Linked DNA regions of Azospira inquinata. Each later gene encodes a partner of the first gene's protein in a complex. Links are inferred from orthologs where the notes say so. Each region holds a gene or a part of one and is shown in the gene's direction. Other genes may lie near its edges.

What was found.
Region 2: the proteins of secY (region 1) and secA are in contact, whole or in part, in a crystal structure (PDB 3DIN), measured with the Thermotoga maritima proteins. The link is inferred for Azospira inquinata from one-to-one orthologs. Residues at the interface, in WP_004081795.1 of Thermotoga maritima: Glu108, Gly109, Glu110, Glu111, Ala236, Glu237, Arg238, Arg239, Ile240, Thr241, Ile242, Gln243, Tyr244, Ala245, Arg246, Arg247, Val248, Thr249, Gly250, Arg251, Arg252, Val253, Tyr254, Gly256, Ala257, Ser258, Thr259, Tyr260, Leu261, Pro262; in WP_004082002.1 of Thermotoga maritima: Glu261, Ala262, Arg263, Lys300, Ala301, Arg302, Thr303, Ile304, Ile305, Leu323, Tyr324, Asp325, Pro326, Val329, Ser330, Tyr333, Ile336, Lys340, Phe345, Val349, Glu363, Phe364, Tyr374, Ser375, Gly376, Gly377, Glu393, Ile395, Thr482, Ser483.
Region 3: secY (region 1) and secG share a complex: the UniProt entries of both Escherichia coli proteins name them as parts of the sec protein translocase complex. The link is inferred for Azospira inquinata from one-to-one orthologs.

What each region holds. Positions count from the first base shown.
Region 1 is NZ_CP064782.1:1,151,262-1,158,399, reverse strand. Bases 3,414-6,363 are described here. They hold secY (preprotein translocase subunit SecY), read left to right. Parts: upstream 3,414-4,199; coding sequence 4,200-5,528; downstream 5,529-6,363. Other genes in these bases: rpsM (30S ribosomal protein S13), read left to right, coding at 6,041-6,363; rpmJ (50S ribosomal protein L36), read left to right, coding at 5,847-5,960; infA (translation initiation factor IF-1), read left to right, coding at 5,553-5,771; rplO (50S ribosomal protein L15), read left to right, coding at 3,737-4,171; rpmD (50S ribosomal protein L30), read left to right, coding at 3,553-3,735. Also shown: rplN (50S ribosomal protein L14), read left to right, coding at 125-493; rplX (50S ribosomal protein L24), read left to right, coding at 503-820; rplE (50S ribosomal protein L5), read left to right, coding at 827-1,366; rpsN (30S ribosomal protein S14), read left to right, coding at 1,374-1,679; rpsH (30S ribosomal protein S8), read left to right, coding at 1,696-2,091; rplF (50S ribosomal protein L6), read left to right, coding at 2,101-2,631; rplR (50S ribosomal protein L18), read left to right, coding at 2,643-2,996; more of rpsE, read left to right, coding at 3,023-3,413; more of rpsM, read left to right, coding at 6,364-6,403; rpsK (30S ribosomal protein S11), read left to right, coding at 6,415-6,804; rpsD (30S ribosomal protein S4), read left to right, coding at 6,817-7,138. UniProt on the Escherichia coli protein: The central subunit of the protein translocation channel SecYEG. Consists of two halves formed by TMs 1-5 and 6-10.
Region 2 is NZ_CP064782.1:946,312-953,801, reverse strand. Bases 2,411-5,712 are described here. They hold secA (preprotein translocase subunit SecA), read left to right. Parts: upstream 2,411-2,776; coding sequence 2,777-5,512; downstream 5,513-5,712. Other genes in these bases: argJ (bifunctional glutamate N-acetyltransferase/amino-acid acetyltransferase ArgJ), read left to right, coding at 5,626-5,712; Azoinq_RS04180 (M23 family metallopeptidase), read left to right, coding at 2,411-2,650. Outside these bases: lpxC (UDP-3-O-acyl-N-acetylglucosamine deacetylase), read left to right, coding at 88-1,023; Azoinq_RS04190 (hypothetical protein), read left to right, coding at 1,052-1,237; Azoinq_RS04185 (DciA family protein), read right to left, coding at 1,227-1,664; more of Azoinq_RS04180, read left to right, coding at 1,688-2,410; more of argJ, read left to right, coding at 5,713-6,867; Azoinq_RS04165 (cytochrome-c peroxidase), read right to left, coding at 6,952-7,490. UniProt on the Escherichia coli protein: Required for protein export, interacts with the SecYEG preprotein conducting channel.
Region 3 is NZ_CP064782.1:2,654,912-2,662,069, forward strand. Bases 2,411-5,380 are described here. They hold secG (preprotein translocase subunit SecG), read left to right. Parts: upstream 2,411-3,684; coding sequence 3,685-4,077; downstream 4,078-5,380. Other genes in these bases: pstB (phosphate ABC transporter ATP-binding protein PstB), read left to right, coding at 2,411-2,823; tpiA (triose-phosphate isomerase), read left to right, coding at 2,951-3,688; Azoinq_RS12170 (NADH-quinone oxidoreductase subunit A), read left to right, coding at 4,270-4,644; Azoinq_RS12175 (NuoB/complex I 20 kDa subunit family protein), read left to right, coding at 4,648-5,124; Azoinq_RS12180 (NADH-quinone oxidoreductase subunit C), read left to right, coding at 5,140-5,380. In the rest of the region: phosphate ABC transporter substrate-binding protein PstS, read left to right, coding at 1-62; phosphate ABC transporter permease PstC, read left to right, coding at 126-1,088; phosphate ABC transporter permease PstA, read left to right, coding at 1,099-2,016; more of pstB, read left to right, coding at 2,041-2,410; more of Azoinq_RS12180, read left to right, coding at 5,381-5,733; Azoinq_RS12185 (NADH-quinone oxidoreductase subunit D), read left to right, coding at 5,735-6,988; NADH-quinone oxidoreductase subunit NuoE, read left to right, coding at 6,988-7,158. UniProt on the Escherichia coli protein: Subunit of the protein translocation channel SecYEG. Overexpression of some hybrid proteins has been thought to jam the protein secretion apparatus resulting in cell death; while this may be true it also results in FtsH-mediated degradation of SecY.

The sequences.
Region 1 (7,138 bases):
GCGGGGTATTGGTTAATATCCTGCCTCCTCTTCGGGGGCCCGCGTCGTCGGGCCCCCGCGTTTTAATCCTCCCCCTACGGGGTCCAAGACTAACCGCACTTGTGCGGGAAAGTTGGAGCGAAAAATGATTCAGATGCAGACTATTCTGGATGTGGCCGACAATACCGGCGCGCGTTCAGTGATGTGTATCAAGGTCCTTGGTGGCTCCAAGCGTCGCTATGCCGGCGTTGGTGACATTATCAAGGTATCCGTTAAGGATGCGGCTCCTCGTGGGCGCGTCAAGAAGGGCGACGTCTATAACGCGGTGGTTGTGCGTACCGCCAAGGGTGTGCGTCGGGCTGACGGTTCTTTGATCAAGTTCGATAACAATGCGGCGGTTCTGCTGAACACCAAGCTGGAACCCATTGGCACCCGGATCTTCGGGCCGGTTACGCGGGAACTGCGTAACGAACGGTTCATGAAGATTGTGTCGCTTGCGCCTGAAGTTCTGTAAGGAGCGAAGATGGAAAAGATTCGCAAGGGTGACGAAGTAATCGTCATTGCAGGCAAAGACAAAGGCAAGCGCGGTACCGTTCTGCGTCGGGTGGATGAAGACCATCTGGTAGTGGAAGGGGTTAACCGCGTGAAAAAGCATGTGCGCCCCAATCCTGTGAAGGGCGTGACCGGCGGTATCGTTGAAAGGGATATGGCGATCCATATCTCCAACGTGGCCCTCGTTAATCCTGCTACCGGTAAGGCGGAGCGGGTTGGCTTTAAGCTGCTGGAAGACGGCAAGAAAGTGCGCGTCTTCAAGTCCAGCGGTCAAACCGTGGAGGCTTAAGGAATCATGGCGCGTTTGTTTGATTTTTACAAAGAAACCGTGGTGCCCGGGCTGATCAAGCAGTTCGGCTACAAATCCATCATGGAAGTGCCTCGCATCACCAAGGTCACCCTGAACATGGGTGTGGGTGAAGCGGTCCAGGACAAAAAGGTTCTGGAAAACGCTGTGGGCGACATGGTCAAAATCGCCGGGCAAAAGCCTGTGGTGACCAAGTCCCGCAAGTCCATCGCTGGTTTCAAGATTCGTCAAGGTTATCCCATCGGCTGCATGGTGACCCTGCGTGGCCCCCGCATGTTCGAATTCCTGGATCGTCTGGTTTCCGTGGCTCTGCCCCGGGTGCGCGACTTCCGTGGGATTTCTGGCAAGGGCTTCGACGGTCGCGGCAACTACAACGTGGGCGTCAAAGAACAGATCATTTTCCCGGAAATCGAGTACGACAAGATCGATGCGCTGCGGGGGATGAACATCAGCATCACCACTACTGCTAAGACGGACGAAGAAGCTCGGGCCCTGCTTGTTGCTTTCAAGTTCCCGTTCAAGAACTGAGGCGATCATGGCAAAACTGTCTTTGATTAATCGGGATGAAAAACGTCGTAAGACTGTGGCTAAGTTCGCCAAAAAGCGGGCTGAGCTCCAGGCTGTTATCGATGACCAAGCGCTGAGCGATGCGGATCGGTTCCAGGCTCGCCTGAAGTTGCAACAACTGCCGCGTAACTCGAGCCCGTCTCGTCTGCGTAATCGTTGCCAAGTAACGGGTCGTCCTCGCGGCGTGTTCCGGAAGTTTGGCTTGTGCCGGAACAAGCTCCGGGAAATTGCCTTCCGGGGAGAAATTCCCGGTTTGACCAAGGCTAGCTGGTAAGCGGGAGGTTATAGGAATGGCAATGAGTGATCCTATCGCGGATATGCTGACCCGTATCCGTAATGCCCAGCAAGCCGAAAAGGCTAACGTTGCGATGCCTTCTTCCAAGGTGAAGGTCGCGATCGCTGGGGTATTGAAGGACGAAGGCTACATCGACGACTTCGCAGTTCGTGAAGTGGAAGGTAAGCCGACGTTGGAACTGGTGCTGAAGTACTATGCCGGTCGTCCGGTTATCGAACGCATCGAACGTATTTCCCGTCCCGGGCTGCGCGTCTACAAGGGCAGCCAGGATATTCCCCGTGTGATGAACGGTCTGGGTGTGGCTATCGTTTCCACCCCCAAGGGCGTCATGACTGACCGCAAGGCTCGTACCCAGAACGTGGGCGGCGAAGTCCTCTGCATCGTGGCCTAAGGGGGGAATATGTCTCGCGTAGGTAAGAATCCCATCGCCCTGCCGAAAGGCGTCGAGGTTTCCGTCGGTGATGAAATCACCGTCAAGGGCCCTCTGGGCGTTTTGAAGATGAAAGCCGTGCCCGCTGTTGCGGTGCAAACCGAAGGTGAACAACTGGTTTGCAGCCTGGCGGGGGATTATCCCAACGCCGATGCGCTGTGGGGTACGGTGCGCGCCAACTTGAACAATATGGTTCAAGGCGTTTCCAAGGGCTTCGAACGTAAGCTGACCCTGGTTGGGGTGGGCTATCGTGCTCAAGCTCAAGGCGATGCGCTGAATTTGACGCTCGGCTTCTCCCACCCCGTGGTCCATAAGATGCCCGCCGGCATCAAGGTGGAAACCCCTTCCCAAACGGAAGTGGTCATCAAGGGTGTGGATAAGCAATTGGTCGGCCAGGTTGCTGCGGAGATTCGTTCTTACCGCAGTCCCGAACCCTATAAGGGTAAGGGCGTCCGTTATTCGGACGAAGTGGTCATCATCAAGGAAACCAAGAAGAAGTAGGTGGGTAAATGATCGACAAGAAGCAGGCGCGTTTGCGCAGAGCCCGCAAAACCCGGGCCAAAATTGCCGAGCTGAAGGCCGTGCGCTTGTGTGTGCATCGCACCAACAGCCATATTTACGCCCAGGTTATTTCCGCCTGCGGCTCCAAGGTGCTGGCTGCTGCCTCCACCGTGGAACCCGAAGTGCGCAAGGAAATGGCCAACGGTGGCAACGTGAACGCGGCCGAGCGCATTGGCGCCCTGATCGCCGAGCGTGCCAAACAGGCGGGCGTGGAACAGGTTTCGTTCGATCGCTCCGGTTTCCAATACCACGGCCGAGTCAAGGCGCTTGCCGAAGCGGCCCGTGCTGGCGGCCTCAAGTTCTGATCGGGCTGTTAAATTCGAGGTAAGACATGGCTAAACCGCAAACCAAGAAAACGCAGCAGTCCGACGAACGGGACGATGGTCTGCGCGAAAAGATGGTCTCCATCAACCGGGTCACCAAAGTTGTTAAGGGTGGCCGGATTCTGGGCTTCGCTGCCCTGACCGTGGTTGGTGATGGAGACGGTGGCATCGGCATGGGCAAGGGCAAGTCCCGCGAAGTGCCCGTGGCGGTCCAAAAAGCGATGGACGAAGCTCGCCGTAAGCTGGTGAAAGTGAGCCTGAAGAACGGCACGCTGCAACACGCTGTGGTGGGTAAGCATGGTTCTTCTTCCGTTCTGATGATGCCGGCTCCTGATGGTACCGGGATCATTGCCGGTGGCGCCATGCGTGCAGTGTTCGAAGTGATGGGTGTGACCAACGTGGTGGCAAAAGCCCACGGTTCCACCAATCCTTACAACATTGTTCGCGCTACTCTGAACGGTCTGAAGGCCATGAATACGCCTTCCGAAGTTGCTGCCAAGCGTGGCAAGTCCGTTGAAGAAATCCTGGGGTAAGAACTATGGCTGACAAAAAGATCAAAGTGACGCTGGTGAAGAGCGTCATTGGCACCAAACAGGACCATCGTGCTACCGTGAAGGGCCTGGGCTTGCGTCGCCTGAATTCTTCTTCCGAGTTGATTGATACCCCGGCCGTGCGCGGGATGATCAACAAGGTTTCTTACCTGTTGAAGGTGGAGAACTAAGATGCAGTTAAATACCATCAAACCCGCGGAGGGGGCGACCCACTCCAAGCGTCGCGTGGGTCGGGGCATTGGCTCCGGCCTCGGCAAGACCTGCGGTCGTGGTCACAAGGGGCAAAAGTCCCGTGCCGGTGGTTACCACAAGGTCGGTTTCGAAGGCGGTCAAATGCCTTTGTATCGCCGTCTGCCGAAGCGTGGCTTCTTCTCTTTCACCAACGCCCGTAACGTGCAAGTTTGCTTGTCCGAAATCCAGGCGCTGCCCGTGGAAGAAATCGATCTGCTGGTGCTGAAGCAAGCGAACGTGATTCCCGCGAACGCTCTCTCCGCCAAGGTTATCCTGTCCGGGGAAATCTCCCGCAAGGTGGTCTTGAAGGGTGTGGGCGCGACCAAGGGTGCCAAGGCAGCCATTGAAGCTGCCGGTGGCAACGTTGCCGAGTAATTAGTTTTACGTGAGATAGGATTCGATTTTGGCTACCAATAGCAATCTCAACGCAAATAGCGGGAAGTTCGGCGACCTCAAACGTCGTTTGTTTTTCCTTTTGGGCGCGTTGGTGGTTTATCGGATCGGCGCTCACATCCCTGTGCCTGGAATTGATCCCGCCGTATTGGCGGATCTTTTCCAGACCCAGCAGGGCGGCATCCTGGGCATGTTCAACATGTTCTCTGGTGGTGCCTTGAAGCGGTTCACTCTGTTTGCCTTGGGGATCATGCCTTACATTTCGGCATCGATCATCATGCAGCTCATGACCATCGCCTCCCCCCAGCTTGAAGCGCTGAAAAAAGAAGGGGAAGCCGGTCGTCGCAAGATTACTCAGTACACGCGCTACGGTACCGTGGCGCTGTCTTTCTTCCAGGCATTGGGCATAGCCATGATGCTGGAAGGCCAGCCTAGTCTGGTTTTGGACCCCGGCTTTATGTTCCGCCTGACCACGGTGACTACCCTGGTCACGGGCACCATGTTCTTGATGTGGCTGGGTGAGCAGATCACCGAACGGGGTCTGGGCAACGGTATTTCCATTATCATCTTTGGTGGTATCGCCGCTGGTCTGCCCAACGCCATTGGCGGTTTGCTGGAATTGGTGCGCACCGGTGCCATGCATCCGGTGACGGCTATTTTCATCACCGCCCTGGTATTCCTGGTTACGGCATTCGTTGTTTTCGTGGAACGGGGCCAACGCAAGATTCTGGTGAATTACGCCAAGCGCCAGGTGGGCAACAAGATTTACGGTGGTCAGAGTTCCCATCTGCCCCTGAAGTTGAATATGTCCGGGGTGATCCCGCCCATCTTCGCTTCCAGTATCATACTGTTCCCCGCTACCGTGGCTGGCTGGTTTGGTTCTAGTGATTCCATGCACTGGCTCAAGGACATCGCCGCCACCCTGTCGCCGGGGCAGCCGATTTACGTGCTGCTTTACGCTGCGGCCATTGTTTTCTTCTGCTTCTTTTATACCGCCCTGGTGTTCAATTCCAAGGAAACCGCGGATAACCTGAAGAAGAGCGGTGCCTTCGTTCCCGGTATTCGTCCTGGGGAACAAACGGCTCGTTACATTGACAAGATTTTGATGCGTTTGACCCTGGTGGGCGCGGCCTACATCACCATCGTCTGCTTGCTGCCGGAATTTTTGATCCTGAAGTGGAACGTGCCGTTCTACTTTGGTGGGACTTCTCTGCTGATTATTGTGGTTGTGACCATGGATTTCATGGCTCAAGTACAGGCTTACATTATGTCCCACCAGTACGAAAGTCTGCTGAAGAAAGCCAATTTCAAAGGTGGTGGGTTTCCCTTAGCCAAGTAGGATTCCTTCGACGCTACTCGGATCATGGCGAAAGAAGATCTGATTGAAATGCAAGGGGAGGTGGTCGAGAACCTCCCCAACGCGACTTTTCGTGTCAAGTTAGAAAACGGACACATGGTGTTAGGTTTTATTTCCGGAAAAATGCGGATGCATTACATCCGTATCCTTCCGGGGGACAAGGTAACGGTGCAACTGACGCCCTACGACCTGTCCCGGGCCCGGATCGTTTTCCGGGTCAAGTAAGCAAGTCTCTACGCAGTTGGATGTAATTGGGTTAATGGCTGGCTGCGCCAGGCGCCCGGTATTTAGGAGCAAATCATGAAAGTGCTGGCATCTGTCAAGAAAATCTGCCGCAATTGCAAGATCATTCGGCGCCACGGCGTGGTTCGCGTAATTTGCAGCGATCCCCGTCACAAACAGCGCCAAGGCTAAGTCCCTGGTGGTGTTTTCGGGTTGAATTTGAAGTTAATTCAACAGTATAATCACAAGTTTCGCATCTTCGGGGTGACTCAATGGCCCGTATCGCTGGGGTAAATATTCCCAACCATCAACATACCGAGATCGCTTTGACCGCGATTTTCGGTGTTGGACGTTCCCGTGCGCAGAAAATCTGCGACGTTGCGGGCGTTCAGCGTTCTACCAAAGTTAAAGACCTGACCGACGCCGAAATGGAACGGCTTCGCGAAGAGGTCGCCAAGTTCTCCGTGGAAGGCGATCTGCGTCGTGAAGTTACCATGAGCATTAAGCGGCTCATGGATTTGGGCTGCTACCGTGGTCTGCGTCACCGTAAGGGGCTTCCCGTCCGCGGGCAACGCACCCGGACCAATGCCCGTACCCGGAAGGGTCCGCGCAAGGCCATCCAAAAGGGTAAATAAAAGGATAGGAAATGGCTAAGACTGCTGCCAAAGTACGGAAAAAAGTAAAAAAGAATGTGGCCGAAGGTATCGCCCACATTCATGCTTCTTTCAATAACACCATCATCACCATCACCGACCGGCAAGGCAATGCTCTGTCTTGGGCGACTTCTGGTGGTGCCGGTTTTAAGGGCTCCCGTAAGTCCACTCCCTTTGCTGCCCAGGTGGCCGCTGAAGCTGCCGGTAAGGCCGCTCAAGAATGCGGAGTGAAGAACTTGGAAGTCCGGATCAAGGGCCCTGGCCCTGGCCGCGAATCCGCCGTTCGTGCCCTGAATGCTCTGGGTATGAAGATCACTGCCATCTCCGACGTGACGCCCATTCCTCACAATGGTTGCCGTCCCCCGAAGAAGCGTCGTATCTAATAGGAGTTTAACGTGGCTCGTAATCTCGATCCTAAGTGCCGTCAGTGCCGCCGGGAAGGCGAAAAGCTGTTCCTGAAGGGCGAAAAGTGCTTTACGGACAAGTGCTCCGTTGAACGTCGGTCCTACGCCCCTGGGCAACATGGTCAAAAGTCCGGCCAACGGCTTTCCGACTATGGCGTTCACCTGCGCGAAAAGCAAAAAATTCGTCGTATTTACGGCGTGCTGGAAGGCCAGTTCCGGTCCGTGTACCGGGAAGCCGACCGTCGCAAGGGCGTGACCGGCGAAAATCTGCTGCAACTGCTGGAAAGCCGTCTGGACTCCGTGGTTTATCGCA
Region 2 (7,490 bases), 200 kb from region 1 along the record:
GCAGCCGGCAACAGACTGTAACAATCGCCTCCTTAAGGGGAGGGGCGCCCGTGGTAAAATGCGCCCCTCTTCTCTTATTCCCATGCCATGTTAAAGCAGCGTACCCTCAAATCCCTGATTCGCGCCTCCGGCGTCGGGCTCCATAGCGGCGTCCGGGTCAATGTGGTGCTGCGTCCGGCTGCACCGGACACGGGGATCGTGTTTCGCCGGGTAGATCTGGCGGAGCCCGTGGATCTTCGCGCTGATGCTTTGCTGGTGGGGGACACCCGCCTCTGCTCCTGCCTGGAGCAGCAAACCCCGGAAGGGTTGGTTAAGGTGGGGACCGTGGAACATTTGATGTCCGCCCTGGGGGGCTTGGGCATCGACAACGTCTATATCGATCTGGATGCGGCGGAAGTGCCCATTCTGGACGGTTCGGCGGCGCCTTTCGTTTTCCTGATTCAATCCGCCGGTATCGCCGAACAGGCGGCGGCGAAGAAATTTATCCGGATTACCCGGCCCGTGGAAGTGCGGGACGGGGACAAGTGGGCCCGTTTCGAGCCCTACGACGGCTATAAGCTGTCCTTTTCCATCATCTTCAACCACCCGGCCATCGACAAATCGGCCCAGTCCGTCACCATCGATTTCGCTGACCAGTCCTATCCTCGGGAAGTGGCCCGGGCCCGCACCTTCGGCTTCATGCAGGATGTGGAAATGCTGCGGGAAAATGGTCTGGCCCTGGGGGGCGGTCTGGAAAACGCCATCGTCCTGGACGAATACCGGGTGCTTAACGCGGACGGCCTGCGCTACGGGGATGAGTTCGTCAAACACAAGGTGCTGGACGCCATCGGTGACCTTTATCTCCTGGGCCATCCTCTGCTGGCGGCCTTTTCCGCCTACAAGTCCGGTCATGGCCTGAATAACCAGCTGGCCCGGCAACTGCTCAAGGAGCGGGATGCCTGGGAAATCGTTACCTTCGAGGATCAGGCAACGGCGCCCGCCGGTGTCCTGCGCTGGCTGGAATTGCCTGCCCAGGCGGCGTAAGTCCCTTGGGGGCGGCACGGGAGAAGCCATGTTGCTGCTGAGACTGTTGGGAATCCTGGTTTTGCTGGGAGTGGGCGCCGCCGTGGCGCTCTTTTTGTTTACCCGTAATTCCCGTTATCTGGACTGGGCCTGGCGTCTCTTCCGTTATGCCTTGATGGTGGCCCTGCTGGTGTTCGCCCTGTTGGTCCTGGAGCGCCTCCTGCCTATGCTTTGATGGCGGCCCGCTGTACCAGTTCTTCCAGGGCTCGGCGCAGGGAGGATTGCTCCGGCAGCCCATGGGCCAGATCGGTGAGCTGGGAACCGGCGCTCTGGGAAATGGGATGGACCTGGGGCGGGGGCGGCAGGGGCGTAGTAATTCGCCCTTGTACTTTCACCTTGACCTCACTACACTCGAACCCTCTTTTTGCAAACTCGCCAGCCAACGACCGGGTCATCTGGGACAATTTGGCGGCGATAGCGCCACTTTCGGCGTGAATCACCACAATTCCCTGCTTGATATTGGCAACCGTACTGCCCTGCCCGAGAAAGGCCGGCGCAAATTCCTGGTAGGCGCGCTGCGCCTGCAACACCTGCCATCCATGGGCGAGAACGCTGGCGGCCGCATTGCCGGTATTGAGGTATTTTTCAACTGGATGGTGCATCGATATCTTCTTGGAGGAGCGTCGTGCATATTATTCTCGTCTCCAATCGGCTGGCAACGGCCAAGAGCATTGTTTTAACCCCTACCCGTCTGGCTTTGGGGCTGGCGGTGCTGACCCTGGCTGTGGTGTTTTCCTCCCTGAGCCTGTCCTGGCTGGCCCTGCGCTATCAGGTGCCCGGCGCTCAGGCCTGGTTGGCTTCCGCCAGCCAAAGCCGGGAGGTGGATCGGGAAGGGGCCCTCAAGGGCAGCCTGAATGCCCTGGCCAAGCAGGTGGGCACGCTCCAGGCCCAGCTCCTGCACCTCAATACCCTGGGTCAGCATTTGACCACCCTGGCCGGTCTTAAACCCGGGGACCCGATCCGGACCACCCCCGTGCAGGCGCCCCTGGCCCTGATTAAGGGGGGGCAGGGCGGTCCCCTGGTGCTAGCCCGTACCCCGGCGCCCCTTTCTCCGGAAAGCCTGGCCCGCACCCTGTCCAGCCTGGAAGCCCAGGTCAGCGAGCAGACCCTGATGTTTCGGTATCTGGAGGATCGGCTCATGGATCGGCGTATCCGCCAGATTCTCTTGCCCTCCGCCCTGCCCATCCAGGCCAAGGGCATTGGCTCCCCCTTTGGCCGCCGGGTGGACCCCATTGCGGGGGTGGGGGCCATGCATGAAGGCATCGACTTTGTAGCCGACGTGGGCACCCCCGTGGCCGCCTCTGCCGGCGGGGTGGTGAAGGAGGCAGTGCATCACCCGGAATATGGCAATCTCATTGAGCTGGATCACGGCAACGGTTTCTCCACCCGCTATGCCCACCTGTCCAAAATCCTGGTGCGTCCCGGGCAGATGATCAACCGGGGGCAGGAAATCGCCCTGTCCGGGAATACGGGCCGGTCCACCGGGCCCCATCTGCACTTTGAGGTGCGTTATCAGGGGGCGGCCCAGAACCCGGCCAAATATCTGGATCTGGCGGCCCGCTACGGTATTCGGGTGGCCCGGCGTTAAGCCTGCCGGGCTTTCTGGACGCGGGCGTCCAGGGGGCGGCGTCCCGGGGAAGTGGCGGGGCGATGTGGGGCGGGTTGCCCATGATAGAATCCCTTTTTTTCTCCGCGACGCACGCCGTCCCCCACAATGATTTCCGGTCTCCTCAAAAAAATCTTTGGCAGTCGCAATGATCGGCTGGTCAAGCAGTACTTCCAGGTGGTGCAAAAGATCAACAGCCTGGAAGCGGGCATTTCCGCCCTCTCCGACACGGACCTAAAGGCCAAGACGGAGGAATTCAGACAGCGCTACGCCAAGGGCCAGAGCCTGGACGACCTGCTGCCGGAAGCCTTCGCTGTGGTACGGGAAGCGGGTAAGCGGGTGTTGGGCATGCGCCACTTCGATGTGCAGCTGATCGGGGGCATGGTGCTGCACCATGGCAAAATTTCCGAAATGCGCACCGGGGAAGGCAAAACCCTGGTGGCCACCCTGCCGTCCTACCTCAATGCCATCGCCGGCAAGGGGGTCCATGTCATCACGGTGAATGACTATCTGGCCCAGCGGGATGCGGAATGGATGGGGCGCCTGCATCGCTTCCTGGGACTCACCGTGGGGGTGAATCTGTCCCAGATGGACCACGATGCCAAGCAGGCTGCCTACGCCGCCGACATCACCTACGGTACCAACAACGAATTCGGCTTCGACTATCTGCGGGACAACATGGTCTACGCCGCCGAAGACCGGGTGCAGCGGGGCCTCAATTACGCCATCGTGGATGAGGTGGACTCCATCCTCATCGACGAAGCCCGGACCCCCCTGATTATTTCCGGCCAGGCCGAAGACCAGACCGAGTTTTATATCCGCCTCAATGAGGTGGCGCCCCAACTGGTGCGGGCTGAGAACGAGACTGCTCCCGGGGATTACTGGGTGGACGAAAAGGCCCACCAGGTCTATCTCACCGAGCAGGGCCATGAACACGTGGAAGAAATTCTGGTGGGCATGGGCATGCTCACCGAAGGCCGCAGCCTCTACGACGCCGCCCACATTGTCCTGGTGCACCACCTGAATGCCGCCCTCCGGGCCCACACCCTCTATCTGCGGGACCAGCAGTACGTGGTGCAGAACGGGGAAGTGATCATCGTGGACGAATTCACCGGCCGCTTGATGCCGGGTCGGCGCTGGTCCGACGGCCTGCATCAGGCCGTGGAAGCCAAGGAAGGGGTGAAAATCCAGCACGAGAACCAGACCCTGGCCTCCGTCACCTTCCAGAACTACTTCCGCATGTACGGCAAGCTGGCCGGCATGACCGGTACCGCCGACACGGAAGCTTACGAATTCATGGAAATCTACGGTCTGGAGACCGTGGTGATTCCGACCCATCGGCCGGTACAGCGGAAGGATTTGCAGGATCAGGTGTATCGCACGGCCCAGGAAAAGTACGCGGCCATTATCGCGGACATCCGGGAATGTTATGGCCGGGGCCAACCCGTGCTGGTGGGGACCACCTCCATCGAAAATTCCGAGCTCCTGTCCCAGCTGTTGGATAAGGAAAAGCTGCCCCACCAGGTGTTGAACGCCAAGCAGCATGCCCGGGAAGCGGACATCGTGGCGGAAGCTGGGCAGCCCGGGGTGATTACCATCGCCACCAACATGGCCGGTCGGGGCACGGACATCGTGCTGGGCGGCAATGTGGATAAGCAGGTGGCCCAGGTTCAGGCGGACGAAGCCCTCTCCGATGCAGAAAAGACCCAGCAGGTGGAGGCCATCAAGGCCGCCTGGCAAACCCGTCACGACCAGGTGTTGGCCGCTGGCGGTCTGCACATCATCGGCTCCGAACGCCACGAATCCCGGCGTATCGACAACCAGCTCCGGGGCCGGGCCGGGCGTCAGGGGGATCCGGGTTCTTCCCGCTTCTACCTGTCCCTGGACGACGCTCTGCTGCGTATTTTCGCCGGGGATCGGCTGAAAGCCATCATGGACCGGCTGAAGATGCCGGAAGGGGAAGCCATTGAGCATCCCCTGGTGAGCCGCTCCCTGGAATCCGCCCAGCGCAAGGTGGAAGCCCGCAACTTCGACATCCGCAAGCAATTGCTGGAATACGACAATGTGGCCAACGACCAGCGCAAGGTGATCTACGCCCAGCGTAACGAACTCCTGGAAACGGACGACATTTCCGAAACCATCACGGCCATGCGTCAGGGCGTGCTCTACGACATGTTCCGGGTCTATGTGCCGGAAAACAGCGTGGATGAGCAGTGGGATATCCCGGGCCTGGAAGCCGCTCTGGAATCCGAATTTCACCTCAAGGCCCCGGTAGGGGAATGGTTCAAGTCCGACACCAGCCTGAGCGACGAAGACCTGGCGCGGCGCCTCATCGAAACCGTGGAGAAGGAATACGGGGAAAAAATCGCCCAGGTGGCCGAGCCCGAGGTATTCCACAAGTTCGAGCGGGATCTGATGTTGCAGACCCTGGATTCCCAATGGCGGGAACATCTGGCCGCTCTGGACCATCTGCGCCAAGGCATCCACCTGCGGGGCTATGCTCAGAAAAATCCCAAGCAGGAATACAAGCGGGAAGCCTTCGAGCTGTTTGAAGCCTTGCTTAACAGCATCCGCTCCGAAGTGACCCGCCTGCTGCTCACCGTCCAGATCCGTTCCGTGGAAGAGGCGGACGAGGATGTGGAAGAAGAGACGGCTGCCGAACTGGCCAATCTCCAATTCGACCACCCGGAATTTGATGGGGAAGAGGCGGAAGAGGAAGCGGTCGAAGAAGGCGAAAAAGCCCAGGGACCGGCCCAGCGGGACGGCCTCAAGGTGGGCCGTAACGATCCCTGCCCCTGCGGTAGCGGCAAGAAATACAAGCATTGCCACGGCAAATTGAGCTGATCGCTCCGTTGCCCCTGTGATTCAAGGCGCCGCCCGCCCCACCGTCCGCCCCTTCCCCTGGGAATGGGCGGGCCCGGCGGGCGGCGTCTTTTTTCGTTGAAAAAGGAAAATCCATGACCGTCAATTACCAGACTCCTGCACCTGAAGCCCTCTATCCTGTGGCCGGCGTACGCTTGGGCGTTGCCCAGGCCGGCATCCGCAAGGTGGGGCGGCGGGACCTGACGGTCATCACCCTGGCGGAAGGGGCCACGGTGGCCGGGGTCTTCACCCAGAATCGTTTCTGCGCCGCGCCGGTCCAGCTCTGCCGCCAGCACCTGGCCGGCGGCCCGGGCATCCGGGCCCTGGTCATCAATACGGGCATTGCCAATGCGGGCACCGGGGAACCGGGGCGCCAGGCGGCGGAGCGGACTTGCGCTACCCTGGCCGGGCTCCTGGGCCTGTCCGGCGGTGCCCAGGTGCTGCCCTTTTCCACCGGGGTGATTCTGGAACCCCTGCCCGTGGAGCGCCTGGAAGGGGGCCTGCCGGCGGCTATTGCCGATCTGGCGGAAGCCAACTGGCACAGCGCTGCCCACGCCATCATGACCACGGATACGGTGGCCAAGGCCGCCAGCCGCCGCCTCACGGTGGGGGGCAAGACCCTGACCGTGACCGGCATGTCTAAAGGTTCGGGCATGATTCACCCCAATATGGCCACCATGCTGGGCTTTGTCGCCACCGACGCCGCCGTGCCCCAGGCCCTGCTGGACGGCCTGGTGAAGGAGGCGGCGGACCACTCCTTCAACTGCATTACGGTGGATGGGGATACCTCCACCAATGACTCCTTCATTCTCATGGCCTCCGGCCAGGGGGAACTGAAAATTGCCGGGGCCGCCGATCCGGCCTGGGCGGAGTTGCGTCAGGCGGTCATCGCCGTGGCGGAAGAACTGGCCCAGGCCATGGTGCGGGATGGGGAAGGAGCCTCCAAATTCATCACCATCCAGGTGGAAGGGGGCAAGACCCGGGCAGAATGCCGTCGGGTGGCCTACGCCATCGCCCATTCCCCCCTGGTGAAAACCGCCTTCTTTGCTTCCGACCCCAATCTGGGGCGGATTCTGGCGGCCATCGGCTACGCCGGGATCGACGATCTGGACGTGGATCAAATCCGGGTCTGGCTGGGCAGTGGCAAGGATCAGGTGCTGGTGGCGGAACTGGGCGGCCGGGCCGCCAGCTACACGGAACAGGACGGCCAGCGCATCATGGCCAATGGGGAAATCGATGTCCGGGTGGATTTGGCTCGGGGTGAGGCGGAAAGCCGGGTTTATACCTGCGATCTGTCCCACGACTACGTGACCATTAACGCGGATTACCGGAGTTAATCCTTGCTCCCGGGCTTTGATGCCCGGGCCGAGGGATAAAAAAGGGGAGCCGGCTGGCTCCCCTTTTCTTTTTGCCGGTTTTTCCTAGGGCAGGGCCGGGATGGTGAATTTAGGCATTTCCCCGGTGAGGCTGTGGAGGAAGGCCACCAAGTCGTCCACCTCATTGGGTTTCAGATCGGTTTTCAGCATTTCCTTGCCCATGATTTTCACCGCTTCATCTAGCTTCCAGACGGAGCCGTTGTTGAAGTAGGGGTAGGTGAGGGCCACGTTGCGCAGGGTCTGGGTACGGAAGGCGTGCTTGTCGCTGTCCTTCTTGGTGACCAGATAACGCCCCTCGTCCGTGGAGCCGGGCACCTTAATGGCGTGGAATTGGCCATCGGTGAAGTTGGGACCGCTATGGCAGCCGACGCAGCCCTTTTCCACGAAATACTTCATGCCCTGCTTCTGCTGCAGGCTGAGCGCCTGTTCATCCCCCGCCAGATAGCGGTCGAAGGGGGAATGGGGGGTGATCAGGGTGCGCTCGAAGGCGGCGATGGCCTTGGCCAGGTTTTCTGCCGTAATCGGGTCCTTTTCCGCGAAGGATTCGCTAAAGCGCTTCTGGTACTCGGGGAAGCTCTTCAGGG
Region 3 (7,158 bases), 1.5 Mb from region 1 along the record:
TCCACGCTTCCTGGGGCAACATCAAGGATGGATCCGGCAAGCCGGTCTATTCCGCCAAGTAAGTTTCTCCTGTAGCAGTAATACCCGCACCCTGATTCGGGGTGCGGGTTTTTCCTGGTATCGAAATGAAATCACTCATCGCCAGAATGTTGCCCGGCCGCCATGTGGGGGACTGGGTGTTCTTCAATCTCACCCGGTTTTTCGCCCTGCTGACCCTGTTGATGTTGGTGGGGATCATGATCTCCCTGACCTACGGGGCTTGGCCGTCTATCCATCGCTTCGGTTTCGGCTTCCTGGTTTCCGGTGACTGGAATCCCCCCATGGAGAAATTCGGGGCCCTGATTCCTATCTACGGGACCCTGGCGACTTCTCTGGTGGCCCTGGTTATTGCGGTGCCGGTGAGTTTCGGTATCGCCATGTTTTTGACTGAACTGGCGCCCACCTGGCTACGTCGCCCCTTGGGGGTGGCGGTGGAACTCCTGGCGGGGATTCCCAGTATTGTTTATGGCATGTGGGGCCTGCTGGTGTTTGCTCCGGTGTTTTCCCAATACGTCCAGCCGGTGCTGGCCAGCACCCTGGGCAAGGTTCCCCTCCTGGGGACCCTGTTTTCCGGCCCGGCCATGGGGATCGGTATTCTCAGCGCGGGCATTATCCTGGCCATTATGATCATTCCCTTCGTGGCCTCTGTCATGCGGGACGTGTTTGAAATCACCCCGTCTATCCTCAAGGAATCTTCCTACGCCCTGGGGGCGACCACCTGGGAAGTGGTGTGGAATATCGTGTTGCCCTACACCAAGGTAGGGGTGGTGGGGGGCATTATGCTGGGCCTGGGACGGGCGCTGGGGGAAACCATGGCCGTTACCTTCCTGATCGGCAACATGAATTTCTTTAACGGCTTTTCCCTGTTCCTGCCCGGTAACAGTATTGCGTCGGCCCTGGCCAATGAATTTGCCGAGGCGGAGTCCGACATCTACACCTCCTCCCTGATTGAGCTGGGGCTGATCCTGTTCGTGATCACTTTCATCGTGCTCTCCCTTTCCAAACTGCTGCTCCTGCGCTTGTCCCGGCAGGAAGGCGCTAAATCCTGAGGAAATGTCCATGTCTTCCGACTTTTCCGATACGGCGGATGCAGTGGCCTCCGGCCTTTCTCCCCAAAGAAAACGCGCTTACGCCATGACCCTCGCTTTTCGACGCAAACTGATCAACCGCCTGGCTATCGGCCTTTCTATGGTGGCCATGGTTTTTGGCCTCTTCTGGCTCATCTGGATTTTATGGACCACCCTGGAACTGGGGATTTCCGGGCTTTCCTTAAGCCTCTTCACGGAAATGACCCCGCCCCCGGGGAGCGAAGGGGGCTTGCTCAACGCCATTGTGGGGAGTCTGCTCATGGTTTCCCTGGCCACCGCTATTGGTACGCCAGTGGGCATTATGGCCGGGGTCTATCTGGCGGAATACGGCGGCCGGACCTGGCTGGGGCACACCACCCGCTTCCTCAATGACGTGTTGCTGTCTGCTCCTTCCATCATCATTGGTCTTTTTGTCTACGAGGTGTATGTGGCCCAGGTGGGCAATTTTTCCGGCATGGCCGGGGTCTTTTCCCTGGCCCTAATCGTGATTCCGGTGGTGGTGCGGACGACGGAAAACATGCTGCAGCTGGTGCCCAATAGCCTGCGGGAAGCGGCTTTCGCCCTGGGGGCGCCCAAGTGGCGGGTGGTGCTGAAAGTGACCCTGAAGGCGTCTATCGCCGGGGTCATGACCGGGATACTCCTGGCGGTGGCCCGGATCTCCGGGGAAACGGCGCCCTTGCTGTTTACCGCTCTGTCCAACCAGTTCTGGACCTCCGACCTCTTCAAGCCCATGGCCAGTTTGCCGGTGACCATCTTCAAGTTCGCCATGAGCCCCTTCGAGGATTGGCAGCGTCTGGCCTGGGCCGGGGTGTTCCTCATTACCCTGGGGGTGCTGGCGCTCAACATCGTGGCCCGCTCCGTTTTCCGTCGCAAAGCCATTGAACGATAACTTCCGCTATTGATCGAGATTCCCATGAATGCACCTATTGCCCCGGCTGCTTTGCAGACTCAGATTCAATTCAAGGATTTCAACTTCTACTACGGAGGCTATCAGGCGCTCCGCTCCATCAACCTGGAGATTTACCACGGTCGGGTAACCGCTTTCATCGGCCCGTCCGGCTGCGGCAAATCCACCCTGTTGCGTACCATCAACCGCATGTATGACCTGTATCCGGGCCAGCGGGCGGAAGGGAATCTGCTTATCGACGGGGAGAACATCCTGGACCCCTCGGTGGATGTGAATAATCTCCGGAAGCGGGTGGGGATGGTGTTTCAGAAGCCCACTCCGTTCCCCATGTCCATCTACGACAACATCGCCTTCGGGGTGCGCATGCACGAAAGCCTGGGGCGGGCGGAAATGGATGACCGGGTGGAATGGGCCCTGAAAAAGGCGGCTCTGTGGGAAGAAGTGAAGGACAAGCTGAACCAGAGTGGCACCAGCCTGTCCGGTGGCCAGCAGCAGCGGCTGTGCATTGCCCGGGGCATTGCGGTTAAGCCGGAAGTGCTTCTGCTGGACGAGCCTACCTCGGCCCTGGATCCCATTTCCACCATGCACATTGAAGAGCTGGTGTCCGAGCTGAAGGGGGATTTCACCATCGTCATCGTGACCCACAATATGCAGCAGGCGGCCCGGGTGTCCGACTTCACCGCCTATATGTATCTGGGGGAATTGATCGAGTTTGGTGAAACGGACCAGATTTTCATCAAGCCCAAAACCAAGCAGACCGAAGACTACATCACCGGCCGCTTTGGCTGATGGGGCAACGGGTCGCATTGACCCGGCCTGGAGGGAGCAGCTATAATCAAAAAGTTTTATGCTGCCTCCCCAACCCAAAGGACTGTCTGCCCCGATGCGCCGTAAGCTCGTAGCCGGAAACTGGAAAATGAATGGCTCCGTAGCTTTTGCGGAGACTGCCTGCGAGGCCCTAGTGGCTGGCTGGTCGTCTTCCGGGACGGCCGATGTGGCCGTATTTCCTCCTTTTCCCTATCTGGGAACCGTCCAGTCCCGGTTGCGTCATTCCCCCATCGGCTGGGGGGCACAAAACATCAGCCAGTTTCCCGTAGGTGCTTATACGGGGGAGGTGGCCGGTGCCATGTTGCAAGATTTTGGCTGTCGCTATGTCCTAGTGGGTCATTCCGAGCGCCGCTCCCTTTTTGCTGAAGGGGATTCGGTGGTGGCGGCCAAGTTGGCGGCGGCGGTGGAACTCGGTCTGGTTCCTGTGCTGTGCGTCGGGGAAACCCTGGCGGAGCACGAATCCGGTATCGGGATTCAGGTGGTGGCCCGTCAGGTAGAAGCCGGCGTGAGTTGGGTGGACTGGTCCCAAGCTGAAGAAGTGGTTTTGGCCTATGAGCCTGTCTGGGCCATCGGTACGGGCCGGGCAGCCACGCCCGAGTTGGCTCAAGACGTGCATCAAGCCATTCGGCGTACCCTGGCTCGTCTGGCCGGGCCGGAAAAGGCGATGCAGATTCGTATTCTTTATGGCGGTAGCGTCAAGCCGGACAATGCGGCGGCGCTTTTCGCTATGCCGGATGTGGACGGCGCCCTGGTGGGCGGCGCTTCTTTGGTGGTGAACGATTTTTTGGCGATTTGCTCTGCGGTAGCAGGAGATGAGGTGAAATGAATTATCTGTTTTCTATTGTTTTGGTGATCCATCTTCTGGCTGCGGTGGCCATCATCGGGTTGGTGCTGATGCAGCACGGCAAAGGGGCCGATATGGGGGCCGCTTTCGGTGGCGGTAGCTCGGGCAGTCTGTTTGGTGCCACTGGCTCGGCAAACTTCCTGTCCCGTTCTACCGGTGTCCTGGCTGCGGTGTTTTTTGTTACCAGTTTGACCCTTGCCTACATTGCCGCCAATAAGCCGAAAAGTACTGGCGGGGTGATGCAAGAAACGGTACAATCCGCGCCGGCTAACGCAGGGAAGGCAGCGACTAATAATAATGCTGTGGCGCCTGTGCTGCCGTCTAGTTCTTCTTTGCCTGTCGAGGGCAAAGCTAAAGACATTCCCAGGTAAGGGGCTTGTGGGGTGTCTGGTCGATGAAATTTCGATCAGCTAAGTAGTGCCGACGTGGTGGAATTGGTAGACACGCTATCTTGAGGGGGTAGTGACCGTAGGTCGTACGAGTTCGAGTCTCGTCGTCGGCACCAAGTCTGGAGTTCTGCTCAGGACTCTGAAAAATTAGTTACTTTGAGGGATGTAGCAACGATGTTGGAAAATTACCTCCCGATTCTCCTCTTTATCCTGGTTGGCGTGGCCATCGGGGTATTGCCGGTCCTCTTTGGTTGGCTGCTGGCTCCCAGTCGCCCCGATCCGGAAAAACTTTCTCCCTATGAGTGTGGCTTCGAGGCATTCGAAGATGCGCGTATGAAGTTTGACGTGCGCTACTACCTCATCGCCATCATCTTCATTCTGTTCGACCTGGAAATCGCCTTCCTCTTTCCTTGGGCTTCCATTTTCAAGGAAATCATTCAAACGGCTTCCATCAAATGGTTCGGTTTTGCCGAAATGATGGTATTCGTGGCGGTTTTGGTGGTCGGCTACCTCTATGCCTGGATCAAGGGCGCCTTGGAGTGGGAGTAAGTCATGGGCATTGATGGGGTTCTGCAGGAAGGTTTCATTACCACGACTGCCGACAAGCTGATCAACTATGCTCGTACCGGTTCGCTGTGGCCGATGACCTTCGGTTTGGCGTGCTGTGCGGTGGAAATGATGCATGCGGGGTGTTCCCGCTACGACTTGGACCGGTTCGGGATTATCTTCCGCCCCAGTCCCCGTCAGTCCGACGTTATGATCGTGGCCGGTACCCTGACCAACAAAATGGCTCCGGCCCTGCGCAAGGTCTATGACCAGATGCCCGAACCCCGTTGGGTGGTTTCCATGGGCTCCTGCGCCAACGGCGGTGGCTATTATCACTATTCCTACTCGGTGGTGCGGGGCTGTGACCGCATCGTTCCAGTGGATATCTATGTGCCGGGCTGTCCGCCCACGGCCGAAGCCCTGCTTTACGGCCTGGTCCAGTTGCAAAACAAGATTAAACGTACGAGCACCATCGCTCGCTAGACCTAGAGGCTTGTTATGTCCAAGTTGGATGCCCTAGTAGAGAAGCTGCAAAACGTCTTGGGTGACAAGGCCGGTAATATCAAGGTGGCGCTGGGTGAGGTGACCTTGGACGTGGCCCTTGCCGATTACGAAACCGTGGCCCTCCAGCTGCGGGATGGGGACGAACTGAAGTTCGAGCAATTGATCGACCTCTGTGGCGTGGATTATTCCCAGTACGCTGGTGAAGCCAAGCCCGCTGGCCGTTTTGCGGTAGTCTCCAGTCTGCTGTCCGTGACCCATAATTGGCGTCTGCGCCTTCGGGTGCTGGCCGACAATGACGATTTTCCGGTTGTGCCATCCGTGACCGGGATTTGGAATTCCGCCAACTGGTTTGAGCGGGAAGCCTTTGACCTCTTCGGTATCGTTTTCTCCGGCCATACGGATTTGCGCCGCCTGCTGACCGATTACGGTTTTGTCGGTCACCCCTTCCGCAAGGATTTTCCCATTTCTGGCAACGTGGAAATGCGTTATGACCCGGATCAACGGCGGGTCGTCTATCAGCCCGTGACCATCGAGCCTCGGGAAAACACCCCCCGCGTGGTGCGGGAAGAGAAGTACGGGAACGTCTGACATGGCTGAAATCAGAAACTACACCCTTAACTTTGGCCCTCAGCATCCGGCCGCTCACGGCGTACTTCGTCTGGTGCTGGAGCTGGACGGGGAAGTGGTCCAGCGGGCCGATCCCCATATCGGCTTGTTGCACCGGGCGACGGAAAAGCTGGCGGAAACCCGCACCTGGGTTCAGTCCGTGCCTTACATGGACCGGCTCGACTACGTGTCCATGATGGCCAATGAACACGCTTACTGTATGGCCATCGAACGGCTGCTGGGTATCGAAGTTCCCCTTCGTGCCCAGTACATCCGGGTCATGTACGACGAAATTACCCGCCTGCTGAACCACCTGCTCTGGATCGGGGCTCATGCCCTGGACGTGGGTGCCATGGCGGTCATGCTCTACGCTTTCCGGGAACGGGAAGATCTGATGGATGCCTATGAGGCGGTTTCCGGGGCCCGGATGCACGCCGCCTATTACCGTCCGGGTGGTGTCTATCGGGATCTGCCGGACCGCATGCCCCAATACGTGGAGAGCCGCTTCAAGAGCGCGGCCACGGTAAGCAAGCTGAATGAGTCCCGGAGTGGTTCTCTGCTGGATTTCATCGAAGATTTCACCAACCGTTTCCCTGCTTATGTGGACGAATACTCCAATCTGCTGACGGATAACCGGATTTGGAAGCAGCGTCTGGTTAATGTGGGGGTGGTTTCTCCCGAGCGGGCTCTCCAATTGGGGTTCTCCGGCGCCATGTTACGGGGGTCTGGTATTGAATGGGATTTGCGTAAGAAACAGCCCTATGAAGTCTATGACCGCCTGGATTTCGATATTCCGGTGGGGGTCAATGGGGACTGTTATGACCGCTATCTGGTGCGTATGGAAGAAATGCGCCAGTCCAACCGAATCATTAAGCAGTGTGTGGCTTGGCTGCGTGAAAATTCCGGCCCGGTAATTACGGAAAACCACAAGGTGGCGCCGCCCCATCGTGAGGACATGAAGTCCAACATGGAAGAGCTGATCCACCACTTCAAGCTGTTCTCCGAAGGCATCCATGTTCCGGAAGGCGAAGTTTACGCCGCTATAGAACATCCTAAGGGCGAGTTCGGTATTTACTTGGTGTCCGATGGGGCCAATAAGCCTTACCGGATGAAGATTCGGGCGCCTGGATATCCCCATCTGGCCGCCATGGATGAGATGGCAAAGGGACACATGATCGCGGACGTGGTCACGATCATTGGTACGCAAGACATCGTTTTTGGCGAGATTGACCGCTGATGCTGACTCCTGAATCCTTGAAAAAGATTGATCGCGAGATAGCCAAATATCCTGCGGATCAAAAGCAATCCGCCATCATGGCGGCCTTGGCTATCGCCCAGGAAGAAAAGGGCTGGCTGGCGGACGAAACCATTGAGTTCGTGGCCAACTATCTCTCCATGCCCCCTATG